Regions from separate parts of the Streptomyces sp. NBC_01450 genome, predicted to be linked through region 1. Evidence: riboswitches for the same ligand, from Rfam matches in the RefSeq annotation. Region 1 holds a riboswitch; each other region holds the start of a gene.
What was found. Region 1 has a riboswitch for cyclic di-AMP ahead of OG568_RS09225 (C40 family peptidase). Riboswitches for the same ligand answer to the same signal wherever they lie in the genome.
Positions count from the first base shown of each region.

Region 2: it holds a riboswitch for cyclic di-AMP, as region 1 does, so the genes downstream of both, OG568_RS14960 (M23 family metallopeptidase) here and OG568_RS09225 (C40 family peptidase) in region 1, are expected to answer to the same signal.
Region 3: it holds a riboswitch for cyclic di-AMP, as region 1 does, so the genes downstream of both, OG568_RS22555 (transglycosylase SLT domain-containing protein) here and OG568_RS09225 (C40 family peptidase) in region 1, are expected to answer to the same signal.

Region 1 is NZ_CP109480.1:2,001,268-2,003,526, reverse strand. It holds gene OG568_RS09225 (C40 family peptidase) at 1-844, opposite strand, end outside; cyclic di-AMP (ydaO/yuaA leader) riboswitch at 901-1,072, opposite strand; gene OG568_RS09220 (diacylglycerol/lipid kinase family protein) at 1,188-2,259, opposite strand, start outside.
Region 2 is NZ_CP109480.1:3,360,651-3,362,909, forward strand. It holds gene OG568_RS14955 (GntR family transcriptional regulator) at 1-58, opposite strand, end outside; gene OG568_RS14960 (M23 family metallopeptidase) at 271-1,035, opposite strand; cyclic di-AMP (ydaO/yuaA leader) riboswitch at 1,048-1,208, opposite strand; gene OG568_RS14965 (M16 family metallopeptidase) at 1,491-2,259, opposite strand, start outside.
Region 3 is NZ_CP109480.1:5,042,222-5,044,480, forward strand. It holds partial or broken gene OG568_RS22550 (CocE/NonD family hydrolase) at 1-142, shown strand, start outside; cyclic di-AMP (ydaO/yuaA leader) riboswitch at 1,244-1,407, shown strand; gene OG568_RS22555 (transglycosylase SLT domain-containing protein) at 1,411-2,103, shown strand.

The DNA.
Region 1 (2,259 bases):
GCATGCCCGCGGTCAGGGGCGTGTTCGCGCCGGGGGACATCGTCCGGACGGGAGGCATGCCCGCCCCCATGGACATGTCGGTGGCCAGGGGTGTGCCCGCGCCGATGGACATGTCCGGGCCGAGTGAGGCCGGCTGCTGATGCCGCCACTCCTCGGCGGCCTGGTCCTGCGGGGCGGGCCAGGCCACCTCGGCCGGACGCGACTCGATCGCCGCGGGCCCCGGGTTCCACTGTGCGGCGTGCTTGGACACCACCTCACGGGCCAGCGCCAGTTTCCGCTGGATCTTCTCCTTGGACGTCTTCAACGAGGACTGCCCGGGCCCGGCGGGCAACGCGGGCAGCAGGGCCGCGGCGGCCTGCTGCACAGGCTGTGGCGCGGGCGGCAGCGCGGCGACGGCTCTGGCCGTCAACTCGGCCACGGGACCGGCGGCCGCCTCGGCGGCAGGTCCGGCGGTCAGCTCCAGGACGGGGCGGGCGGTCAACTCCCGCCCACCGTTGGTGACCCCGTCCTCCGGACGCCTCGCCGGGCTCGCGGGCCGCGCGGCCGGGGGGGCCGGCATCCGGTCGGCCGGCAGCCTGGCCGGCGCGGACGGACCCAGCCGTGTGCGCGCCGCGTCGAACCAGGTCTTGGTGATGTCGTCGAGGGCGGGGTCGCTGCGCCTACGCGCGGTTTCCGGCGCCGGGTTGCCGCGGCCTCGGCTCCCCGTGGTCATCGCGCGGGTCCCGTTGACGAACCCGACGGCGTTCTCGGCCTGGTCGTAGAGGGAGCTGATGCGCTGCTGCACCTCTTCGCGACTCGGACCGTCCGCGCCGTCGAGGGCCGCCGCGCGTGCGGAGTCGGGCATGCCAGGGAGGCTGGTGCCTCCAGGGCGCGGCGTTCGTTCCGGCGCCATGGGAGCCGTACTCCTTCCGTACTCCGCCTACCGAGTCGGCTGTCGGGTTCGGGCGCAAGATTCCGGAAGGCCAGCCCTACGGCCCTTGCCCGGTCGGGCGGTTGGGCCGATTCACCCCAAGGTCGGTTGGGTCCCCGGTTCCGGTTGCCACGGGGGCACCGGATTCGGCGGAGGTCGCGCGACCCGGCGAGGTTCGCCGGAGGGAGTCGTGCGTCCTGCCGCCAACTTAGCCAATTTGTGTGCCTGGTGTGAAGATTGCAGCTCGAACTGTCCGATATGTAATTGTGACCTTCGTCTACGTGTCCCCGGCGCGACCAGGATGTCGTACCACCGCCGTTCGCCCCATGGTCGCCGCGAGCGTGCCCAACCGGCGCCAGTCCAAGGGGGGTTGGGCCTCGGGCACACCAGGCCGCTCCTTGGGGACGCGGACGCGCAGGGCGCCGGGTTCGACACGGCAGTGAACCGGTACCGGCAGAACCAGGGCCTCACCGTCGATGCCGGCCTCGATCTCCGCGCGGTCGGCGTCGATGACCACCTCACGGGTGGTCAGGACCGCGAGCCCGTCCGGCGCGGGGTCCAGTACGAGCGCGGCGGCCTCGGCCGCGCTGTCCACCGTGACGCCGAGGACGCCCAGGAGCCCGGAGTCGAGCCGTTCGCGGCGGCCGAGGCCCGCCGGATCGTTGGTGCGGTACGGGTTGTTGCTCACCAGTACGGCCTGCGGGGCCTCGAGCGTCGTGTCGGCGGCGCGGGCGGTCAGTCGCGGCCCGCGCTGACGGGTGAGCAGGTCGGGCAGGAGGTCCAGGATGGTGCCGATCTTGTCGTCGCGGTACGCGGGGCTCTGGACGACCGCCGCGTACGCGCCGAAGGAGGCGTTGTTGACGAACGGATGCCCGCCGGCGAACCCCAGGTCCACGCGGAGTTCCACGCCGTCGGTGAGAGCGTCCAGGCAGGTCGCCGGGTCGTCGCGGTCGAGGCCGAGATCCATCGCGAAGTGATTACGGGTGCCGGCGGAGACCACCAGGAACGGCAGACCGTGCTCGGCGGCGACGGCCGCGACCAGCGCCTGGGTCCCGTCACCCCCGGCGACGCCCAGCAGGTCCGCGCCGTCCGCGACGGCGGCCCGGGCCAGCGCGGTGACGTCCTGGTGCTTCTCGGGGTCGAGGAGCACGACCCGCGCGCCGAGCCGCTCCGCCTTCTCCCGCAGTCCGAACTTCGCCACCTTGCCGCCGCCGGAGTGCGGGTTCATGAGGAGGAAGGGGCGCCGCGGTGGCGGTGCCCTGCGTTCCTTCGGGCGCGGGGCGCGTGTCCGGTCGCTCCGCAGGGCGTACCGGCCGCTCCAGACGGCCATGGCCCACAGCGCCAGGGAC
Region 2 (2,259 bases), 1.4 Mb from region 1:
CACCCGCGACGATGTCATCACGGATCGCCGTGCATACCGAGTGCGCGGGAACGCGCATGACCGGACCTCCGCCTTAATCCCCGCGAAACGCGGTCGATTGACGCTTGTTCACCGACTCTATTGCAGAGAGCCGGAATTTCCGATGGCGGGCCGGAATCCATGGATATTTTTTGGACAGACAGCCGTTCGAAACGACGAAGCCCCGGCTCGGGGGAGCCGGGGCTTCTGAAGTGTTGACGCCGGTCGTCGGACGTTCGGGGTGTACGGGCGTCAGACGTTCACGCCGTGCGCGCGGAGGTAGGCGACCGGGTCCATGTCGGAGCCGTACTCCGCCGTCGTGCGGGCCTCGAAGTGGAGGTGCGGCCCGGTGGTGTTCCCGGTGGAGCCGGAGAGGCCGATCTGCTGGCCCGGGGTGACCGTCTGCCCCACAAAGACGCCGATGGACGACAGATGGCCGTACATCGTGTAGGTGCCGTCGTGCATCTTCAGGACGATCTGGTTGCCGTAGGCGCCGCCCCAGCCGGCCGTGACGACCGTGCCGGAGCCGACCGCGTGGACCGAGGTCCCGGAGGCGGCGTGGAAGTCGACGCCGGTGTGACTGCCGGAGGACCAGAGGCTGCCACCGGTCTTGTAGCCGGTGGAGATGTACGAGCCGGTGATCGGCAGGACGAAGGTGTTGAGACGCTTGCGCTCGGCGGCACGGGCGGCACGCTCCTTGGCCTCGCGCTCCTTCTTCGCCTCCTCGGCGGCCCTCTTCCGCGCGGCTTCCTCGGCCTTCTTGCGCGCGGCGGCCTCGTCGGCGGCGCGCTGCTGGGCGGCGGCCTGCGCGTCGATCTGGGCGGCGACCTTGTCCCCGAGGGTGACGGCCTGGGTCAGTCCGGTCTGCTCGACGGAGGCGTCCGCGGCGAGCGCCGGAGCGGCCAGGGTTCCGATGACACCGGTGGTGGTGAGCGCGGCGACGCCGACGGCGTTCGTGGTGGAGCGCTTCACGCGGCTCGGACGGCGGTGTTTCCCGGGGCCACAGGTGAACGCCATGTAGGGGCTGATCCTTTCCTTCCCTCTCGCCTACCGGGTTAGCTGACGGGTTCGGAGCAGGAAGGTCTCCTACGGACTCCCTCCGGGGAGGGCGTCCGATTCACCCCAGGGACTGCGTGTGGGTCCCCGGCTCCCCTGGCTCGCGCCGTACGGGGACTCGGCGATGACTGTCCGGTGCCGCGGGCGCGGCGCACTGCCTGACGAACAGCCGGACCGACGCTAGACGGGGCGTCTTTCAATCAACAAACGGATCACGGCTTTTGTAGTGCATGCCACAGGGCAGACGGGCAACCTCCCTACCAATACGGACATCTTGGGGATGAGGCCCGGGCGAAAATCCGAGCAAAAAGGGGCCCGGGCGACTCTTCAGTCACCCGGGCCCTACGGAGTCGCGCTCTTCCGCTCCGCGTGCGGCTCCGCTTCCGGCCGACGTCCCGCCGGCCTCTGTTGAGCCTCTACTCCGCCGACACGACGGTCACTTGACCGATTCCGAGGGCCTTGACGGGCTCCTGGATCTGCGCGGCGTCACCGACGAGGACGGTCACCAGACGGTCCACCGGGAACGCGCTCACGGCGGCCGCGGTGGCCTCCACGGTGCCGGTCGCGGCGAGCTGCTGGTACAGCGTCGCCTGGTAGTCGTCCGGCAGGTACTGCTCGACCTGGTCCGCGAGCGTGCCCGCGACGGCCGCCGCGGTCTCGAACTTGAGGGGCGCCACCCCCACCAGGTTCTGCACGGCGATGTCGCGCTCGGCGTCCGTCAGCCCCTCGGCGGCGAGGGTGCGCAGCACCTTCCAGAGGTCGTCGAGCGCCGGGCCGGTGTTCGGGGTGTCCACGGAACCGCTGATGGCGAGCATCGCGATACCGGTTCCGTCCGGAGCGGCCCGCAGGACCTGGCCGAACGCCCGCACACCGTAGGTGTAGCCCTTCTCCTCGCGCAGGACGCGGTCCAGACGCGAGGTGAGGGTGCCGCCGAGGCAGTACGTGCCGAGCACCTGGGCGGGCCACACACGGTCGTGCCGGTCGGCGCCGACGCGGCCGATGAGCAGCTGCGTCTGGACCGCGCCGGGGCGGTCCACGATGATCACGCGGCCGGTGTCGTCGGCGGTGACCGACGGCACGGGGCGCGGCTCGCCGGACGAGCCGGTCCAGTCGCCGAGCGTCTCGGCGAGCAGCTCGTCGAGGTCGACGCCGGTCAGGTCGCCGACGATCACGGTGGTGGCCGTG
Region 3 (2,259 bases), 3.0 Mb from region 1:
CGCCGACCGTGTGCGCGCCCCGATCGGCCCCTGATGCCACCAGCACCCGGACCGGGATCTGCCGCCGGGCCCGGCGACCGGCTTCCTCCAGGAGACGCCGAGGTGGTGGGACCGCCGGCTGAGGCCGACCAGTACGAGCGTCCCCGGGCGCGACCCCGGCATGAGCCACCGACCCGGCCTCGGCGTGATCAACAATCCCGGCCCCGGCTCGCTCGCCGATCCGGGCCCGGGCGTGATGGAGCAGCCGCCGGCCGCTGGGTGGGTGACACCGTCCGGCCCTCCCCCCCCCAGTCCCACTCCCCCACTCCCCCTGAGGCCAGGTGATCGCCCGGGTGTGCGACGTCGCTGCCGACGGTTCCTCGACAGTGGTGCCCCGGGGCGCTCTGGACCTGCCGGCGCGTTCACGACCCCGATCAGGCGGTCTCCTGGAATCCGGGCTCGGAGGCGGGGTTCGCCTTGGGCCCGGCGGGCAGCTTCCTCGAACTCCCGTCGCGAGCAAGGGAGTCGGACCCGCTCTCCACCCGCGTCCGCTCAACGAGGTCGGTCCGTCCGCACCCCCCGGAGCCACGCCGTACCGCCCGGAGCCGCACCGGGACGCCCGGATCGAGACGCGCCGCGAAATCGGCTGCGACGCCCGGGAGTTCACCACCTCCAACGAACCGGTCCGCAAGGACGGCGACGAGGTCGCCCTCCATCGGACATGGGAGAAGAGGATCGCCCGCACGACGGACCGAAATGCCGACGGCGGCGGCGAGGCGTCGGCGAGGACCAACGGGGCTTATGCGGGGCAGGAGTTCGGGCCATACCCGGACCTGATGTGCCACGAACTCCCCGAATGCCGGTCCCGCGGCCTCTACTTCAAGCCCCACACCGGCCGGCTCCCCGGCGGCCACCCCGACACTGGCCCGTCCGTGCGGGAGGCACACCCGGCTCCACCCGCGGGTTCATCGGCCCGGACACTCGGATCCTGATGTCCGATTTGCCGCCAGTGCGGCATTACTCACGCTTGGTCTCGTGAATTGGGTCACGTCCACGTGGGGCGGAATATTTACCCTCCCTTGACGACTCCCCCTTCGCATAAGGCAAGTTGAGTGGCACGTTCCGGAAAAATCGGGCAATTCATCCCTCGATTTGCCCAGGTGAAAGCGATCTACACCGGGAAATGAGGGCTTGTTCCGGACATGTGCTCTCGCATACGTTCACGTCGATCCGGACGGACCGCCCAATCCTGCCGCCGACCGGAATATTCCACCCACCCACACAGACGCACGCACGGCAGGAGCGGGGGACCCAGGTAAGTCGCCGATCCGCACACCGGAACGGCTAGGGGTGAAACCGCACACACCGTGCGGCCGGGCAGCTCCGCCCGAACCCGACAGCTCACCTCGCAGGCACCGGAGAGGAACTCGCATGGCCGCACTTGGCAAGCACCGCAGATCCAAGACCCGCAACACCCTCGTCCGGGGCATCCTCGCCGTGGGAACGGGTGGAGCCGCGCTCGCCCTTCCGATCGTGGGCGCGACCGGCGCACAGGCCGCCACCACCCCGGACGTCCAGCTCATCACGTACAAGGTGGTCGCGGGCGACACACTGTCCAAGATCGCGCAGAAGAACCCCACGAGCGGCGGCGTGGCGAAGCTGTACAAGGCCAACCGCGCGGTCATCGGCCCCGACCCGTCGGCGCTCCGCACGGGCCTCACCCTGACCGTGGGCACCAAAACCGTCCATGGCGGTACCAAAGCGAAGCCGGCGACCGCCACCCAGGCCTCCGCGAAGACGTACACGAACAACCTCGACGGCTGGATCAAGCACTCGCTGGCCATCATGGCCCAGCACCGGATACCCGGGACCTACAACGGCATCTACCGCAACGTGATGCGCGAGTCCTCCGGAAACCCCCTGGCCATCAACAAGTGGGACTCCAACGCCGCTGCCGGCATCCCCTCCAAGGGCCTCCTCCAGGTCATCGACCCGACGTTCAAGGCCTACCACGTGCCGGGCACGTCAATGGATCCCTACGACCCGGTGGCGAACATCACGGCGGCCTGCAACTACGCGGCGGCGAGGTACGGCTCGATCGACAACGTCCACGGGGCCTACTGATACGACTGGTAGGGCTGGTGCGCCTGCCGGGGCCAAAGGGGCCCAGAAGCCTGACGGGACGAATAGGACCCATCAGACTTTCCGGACCTTTGGGACTCCGAGGGCTCTCGGGACTCTGAGGGCTCTCGAGACTCCGAGGACCCTGAGAACTCCGAG